Crateriforma spongiae: one gene and its partner. The protein of the gene in region 2 interacts with the protein of the main gene of each other region in a pairwise test. Links are inferred from orthologs where the notes say so. Each region holds a gene or a part of one and is shown on either strand. Other genes may lie near its edges. The genes, in order: HFP54_RS06005 and def.

Region 1 (3,185 bases), on a different replicon or contig from region 2:
ATGAAGTCGCCGAGACGTGGGATTCGTGGGCCCGCAACTCGCGGGAACCTCATAGTGTAATGCCTTGCCCTCGATGATCGTCCCCCTTACGCCCGCGTCACGAGGGGCTTTACGGCCTTCTCAATGAAGTTTGAATGAAGGCCGCCGTTTTTGATGGAAAAACGAAATCTTCGTCAGCCGGAGGGTGCATTTTGACGCCCGAGGGACGTCTCGATCGCCCCTGGTTCGTTTGCCCCGTACCAGACCGACTTCAAGAACAAACCGTTCGCCGGCGCCGTGGGACCGGCCAGTTCACGCTTTTTTTCCGCCAACAATTCCGTCACCCAGTGCGGCGGATGCTTGCCCAGCCCCACATAGATCAATGTCCCCACGATATTGCGGACCATGTTGTACAAAAAACCGTCGGCCTGAACCTCGATCGCCAAACGCGATTCGCCCCACGGCCCGTCGGGCAACGGGATGATGTCGCACGCGGTCACATGACGGACCGTGGTGGTTCGCGGGGCCCCGGCCGATTGAAAGCACGCAAAATCTTTGCGTCCCACGATCAACTGTGCCGCCTCGGCCATGGCATCCAAGTCGACGCGTTTTCGCAGCCGGTACCAATACCGGTGTTCCAGCGGATTGCGGTTGCCGCCGTTTTGCAATTGATACCGGTACCGCTTGCTGACCGAATCCCGAATCGCATGGAAATCATCCGGCGCGTCGACCGCATCGGTGACCAAGATCGAATCCGGCAGGGACACGTTGATCGCCGTGGCCAATTTTTGGGCCGGCGCATTCCATCGCGGCATCGTACAACTGGCGACCTGGGCGATCGCATGGACGCCGGCATCGGTCCGCCCACTGCCGACGACATGAACACGCGTCCCGGCCAACTTCGCGGCCGACCGCTCCAACCAACCCTGAATCGTCATGCGACCGGGTTGGATTTGCCATCCGCTGAAATCGGTACCGTCATAGGCGACAGTCAACTTGAACGTGCGTGGTGACGTCATGGAACCCATTCGGCCGGCGACCGCGGACAAGCCACCTTGATCACGACGATGCGGCCGCCAATTTCTGAATCAATAATTCGGCAATCTGCACGGCGTTGGTCGCGGCACCCTTTCGCAAGTTATCGCTGACACACCAGAACGCCAGACCGTTGGGCGAACTGAGATCTTTGCGAACGCGGCCGACGAACACATCGTCCTTGCCCTCGCAATCCTGTGGCATCGGGTACTGCTTGTTGTCCAAGTCATCGACCAACGTCACGCCCGGTGCCGACGCAAACAACTCTCGCGCCTTGTCGACGGAAATCGGGTCGGCGGTTTCCACCAGGATCGATTCGCTGTGGCCGATCGTGACCGGGACACGAACACAAGTGGGACAAACGACGATGTCGTCGTCGCCCATGATTTTGCGTGTCTCGTACACCATCTTCATTTCTTCGCTGGTGTACCCCGCTTCCTTTTCCGATCCAATCTGTGGGATCAAGTTGAAAGCAATTGGATACTGGAACGTCTTGGCCGGATGCGTCTTGCCGGTCAGGGCGCTGCGGGTGCTGTCGTAGAGTTCTTCGTTTCCAGCCAAGCCGGCGCCACTGGTCGCCTGATAAGTGCTGACGACAACGCGACGCACCGGGCTGTGGCGGTGCAGCGCCGCCAGTGCAACCACCATCTGGGTTGTGCTGCAGTTCGGACTGGCGATGATTCCCTGATGGTCATGAATCGCTTCCGGATTGACTTCGGGAATGACCAGCGGCACCTTGGGATCCATCCGCCAATACCCGCTTTCGTCGACGACCACCGCGCCGGCGTCGGTCGCCCACGAAGCGAATTCTGCAGACACTTCATCCGGCGTGCTGGCGACCACGATGTCGATCCCCTGAAACGCATCGGGTTCCAGCAATTGGACCTTCAACGTTTCGTCCGCAAACCGGACCTCTTTGCCGACGCTGCGTTGGGACGCCAGCAGCTTCAAGCGATTGATGGGCAGTTTGCGAAGGGCCAACTGTTCCAAAACGATCCGGCCGACGGCACCGGTGGCACCGACGACGGCTAAGTTGACTGACAACGTCGTGATCCTTTGATTCGTAGAATGAAGGTGTGTTGGACGGACATGCGTCACGTGTGGCCCGAATCGACGGAGCGACACGTTGGAAGTCGCGAAACAGACTGAATGAAAGGGGTAACCGCCCACAGGTTCGGCCCGTCATCGCCGCCGCGCGGTTGGTCGCCATGGCAGGCCGACGCAGCGACATCCATCATCCTGATCGGTCGTCAAGCGTCCGCAAGCGGCATCCGAATTTCCCCGGAAAACGGCCGATCGGCGAAGGAAAACATCCGCCTGGATCTTGGTTTCGTCAATAACCGGCGCATGAAAAGACCCTTCGAGGCGACACAAAATCGCCGGGAAGGGCCGTCGTTTCAGCCGTATGCGTCCGGGTTCCAGCCGCCCTCATGGGGCTCGCAAAAGCGTCGATCAGTTGTCCATGTTCTCGATCGCTTCGGGCAACGTTTCGTCGACCAGGCCCCAGCCGCCACGACCGCCTTGGATCCGTGACTGAACGGCGTCCTTGGTTTCTTCGTCGTTGGCGTCCCAGAACAGATCGATCTTTTCATCGGCCAACGGTTCCAAGGATCGGAACAGACGGAACCCGACGCCTCGCGATGGGTCGCTGGTGTGCCACCAGGGGCTGACGGGGAAGTTCGGATCTTCGCTTTTCCAATCATCGTCGTTACTGGCCAAGCGTGCCGCACTGCGAAGATCTGGCGGGTCCATTTCCCAGGATCCTCCACGGGCCACGGCGGGCCATGGCGTTTCCGGCCACTGGACCGATTCGATCGCATCGACCGGTTGCTTGTCGGCCAGGCGGGCATAGCCGTCTTCGCTGTACAGATCGACGACCCATTCAGCAGCGTTGCCGTGCATGTCATACAACCCGAACGCATTGGGCTTCTTCGTCGCGACCAAACCCGGTCCGTCCAACGCGTTGTCGAAGTACCACGCGTAGTCATCAATGTCGTCCGCGGTGTCGCCGAAACTGTACGCGGTGGTGGTTCCCGCGCGAGCGGCGTATTCCCATTCGGCCTCGGTCGGCAAGCGGAATTGCTGGTTGGTGATCCGCGAAAGCCACTTGGTGAACTGCTTGGCCGCATAGACCGTCATGGTCACCGCGGGTTGCATCGGTTCTTCGCCAT
Region 2 (3,069 bases):
CCGCAAACAATCCTTCGGCTTGCAGCTTGGTCCGCAATTGATCGAACGCCAGTTGCAACGCGCCGACGCCTTGCGGTTGGACTTTTCGAACAACAATCTGGTAGGTGCCGCGAGGCGGATAGACTTCCAGCCCGCCGTAACACAACACCGCCTGGCCATCGGTCAGGTCGAAGGGAATTCGTGCCGCGGTGCTGCGCCAAATGACGCCACGAATCTGTGAATCTTCATCTTTCAGCGTGAAGTACATGTGGCCGCTGCGCGGCTTGGCCAGATCGCTGATCTCCCCGGCCACCCACAACGGCGGAAACGTGGCTTCGACCACCGCTTTCAAATGGCCATTCAGTTCGCTGACCGACAGAATGCGTTCGGGTGATTCGGCCATTGATCAAGTCGTCCCGCCTTTGCCACCGACCGCCGCATCACCGCAAGTGGCTGCGAAACAGGCGTCGGGTCCGGGTTGATAGCCGTTGGCAAACGCCGCGCCGGTCATCGGTTTCTTGCCGGCCGGTTGGATCTGATCGATCCGCAAGACGCCGTCGCCGCTGGCCACACACAATCCTTCACCCGATACCAAATGGCCCGGTTGCGACTGGCCTGGGCCATTGTCACTCATGGGCGTGACCTGGCGGATCTGCACCCGAACCGGTTTGCCACCGTTGCCCGGATGAAAGAACGAAAACGCCACGGGCCACGGTTGCATCCCGCGGACATGGCAATCGATCATGCGGCTGGACTGTTGCCAATCGATCTGGGCCTCTGCCTTGGAAAGTCGTGGTGCTTTGCTGACCAGCGAGGAATCCTGTGGATCGCCGATGACTGATTCTTGATCCCAATCCAGCAACCGGTCGATCGCTTCGACCGTGGCATCCACGCCGATCGTCGACAAGCGCTGCTCCAGTTGGCCGGCGGTTTCATCGTCACGAATCTCGGTCACTCGTCGCGCCAAGATCGGGCCGCCATCCAAACGCGGCGTCATGTGAATCACGGTAACGCCGGTTTCACGATCGCCAGATAACACGGCACGTTGAACCGGAGCCGCGCCGCGATACTTGGGTAACAGCGAACCGTGCAGATTGATTCCACCCAGCGGTGCGGTTTCCAACGCCGCGGGTTTCAAAATCTGGCCATAGTCGCATACGACCAGCAAATCCGGACGCAAGGATCGAAGCTGCTGTACCGTTTCATCGTCGTTGATACTGTCGGGACGAATCACGGTCAGCGATCGCTTTTCTGCCCAGTCGGCCACGGGTTGTGGCGGCGGACCACCACGGCTTTTGACCGGCGGTAATGGGCGCACAATCACCTGGACGATTTCGTGGGGACCATCGGCGATGCGATCAAACGACGGGACCGCAAACGGTCCGGTGCCCATCAGCACCAGCCGCAACTTGGAATCAGCCACTGGAAGACATCCTTTGTTTTTCTCAGGCGTATTTCTTTTCCCACGCCGACAACGCTTCGACCAATTTTTCGTCCGACGGCAGCGAACCGCTACGCTGTCGCGATAAGTGATCGGCTTGGAATTCGTCCAGTGCCGGCATCAATTCCTTGGTCGCTTGTTCGGGCATGCGGTCAAAGAACAGCACGCCGTTCAAGTGATCGTTTTCATGCTGGACCACGCGAGCGAAAAAGCCGTCCAAGACGCGATCGATTTCGTTGCCTTGCAAATCGAACGCCGACAAGCGGATCGTTTTGGATCGCTTCACCTGGCCATACATTCCCGGCAGACTGAGACAGCCTTCCTGGCCCGATTCGGTGCCACGCGGTTTGCTGATCACGGGATTGATGACGACCAGTTCTTCGCCCTCGCCGCGGACGCCCGTCGGGTTGCAGACGAACAACCGCAGCGGCAGATCGACTTGGTTGGCGGCCAACCCGACACCCTCGGATTCGTACATCAAATCCAGCATCTCCGCGACTATGGATTTCAATTCGGCGTCGACGCGGCGAATCGGCTTGCTTTCGTATCGCAGCGTCGGGTGGGGGTACTTGATGACTTCGAGCGGCATGATTTCCAGATGAATCGTTTCGGCGGGCTTGGGAGGGCAGCGAGCGACCCGGGACGAACCGGGCCAACGGCTAAGGATGACCGATTGATCGGTGCCTGGGGAGCCCCAGCCGAATCGGCGAACCCGGGCACTCAGTCAGCCGAGCGAGCCGACGCAGCAGTCGATTGACAGTGAATCCATCCGGCGACCGCCGATCGGGGCAGCAACGCACAGGTGGTTCCGCTAGCCTGCGTTGTTCAAAAGACCCGGAAAATGCCGTTTGAAACAAGTGAGCCGATGTCAGAAACCCGCGAAGCGAACTCGCTGCCCGTCGGCGACCGGATATCGCGCGAGTCTGACGATGCGCGACGATCGCTATTGACGGCACTCGGCCGACTTCTGGCGGTGTTCGCCATCGCGACCATTTTGGCGTCCGTGATGATGTGGCTTCGAAACCGGTCACCGTTCTTCTCGACAAGCTCACAATGGATGTGGGCGTTTGCTCCGGCTTCCGGCATCGCCGAACAAATCGCCAATGTCGTCACCGTGCAAGTTGTCATCGCGGCGCTATGGCCCGTGCCGCGTCTGTTGCGCTGGTATCAATGGCTGACCGTCGCGATTGTCATCGTGGGTGTGATGGGATTGCGAGCGGTGGTCCCGAGCTATCCGGAACTGAATCCCATCAACCGGTGGGTCATGGTCTTGATGGTCAGTCAATCACAGCTACTGAGCTTATTCTTGTCCGCATTTGTCATGGCCGCCGCGGCGCCCATCGTGCAGACTCACTTGGTTGCAAGAAACCAACCATTGATATTGCCGAACCGACAATGGACCATCGCCGGCATCATGGCCGTCACTTTGTTGACCGCCAGCGTGTTTCTAAGCCAACGTGTTTATCGGACGTTGGTGGAATGGTATTGGGACGCCGACGACATCGTCGATTCAAACTTTTGGCAAATGCTGTTCGGCTATGCGTCGTACATCTTTCCGCCGGTATTGATCGCCTGGGCCGCGGCGTTTCGCGGGGCCGGTTGGTCTTGGATGTGGGCGTTCCTATTCGTGATTCTCGCTTGGTTGTTCC

What was found.
Region 1: the proteins of def (region 2) and HFP54_RS06005 interact in binary tests that used the Escherichia coli proteins (3 or more experiments, as listed by UniProt). The link is inferred for Crateriforma spongiae from one-to-one orthologs.

Annotation. Positions count from the first base shown.
Region 1 is NZ_JAAXMS010000002.1:496,005-499,189, forward strand. What follows is about bases 49-2,907. They hold HFP54_RS06005 (aspartate-semialdehyde dehydrogenase), read right to left. Parts: upstream 2,059-2,907; coding sequence 1,039-2,058; downstream 49-1,038. Other genes in these bases: truA (tRNA pseudouridine(38-40) synthase TruA), read right to left, coding at 174-998; HFP54_RS06010 (formylglycine-generating enzyme family protein), read right to left, coding at 2,467-2,907. In the rest of the region: HFP54_RS05995 (serine/threonine-protein kinase), read right to left, coding at 1-2; more of HFP54_RS06010, read right to left, coding at 2,908-3,185.
Region 2 is NZ_JAAXMS010000004.1:647,347-650,415, reverse strand. The notes cover bases 218-2,960. They hold def (peptide deformylase), read right to left. Parts: upstream 2,010-2,960; coding sequence 1,425-2,009; downstream 218-1,424. Other genes in these bases: HFP54_RS13760 (hypothetical protein), read left to right, coding at 2,286-2,960; fmt (methionyl-tRNA formyltransferase), read right to left, coding at 386-1,402; xseA (exodeoxyribonuclease VII large subunit), read right to left, coding at 218-382. Outside these bases: more of xseA, read right to left, coding at 1-217; more of HFP54_RS13760, read left to right, coding at 2,961-3,069. UniProt on the Escherichia coli protein: Removes the formyl group from the N-terminal Met of newly synthesized proteins. Requires at least a dipeptide for an efficient rate of reaction. N-terminal L-methionine is a prerequisite for activity but the enzyme has broad specificity at other positions.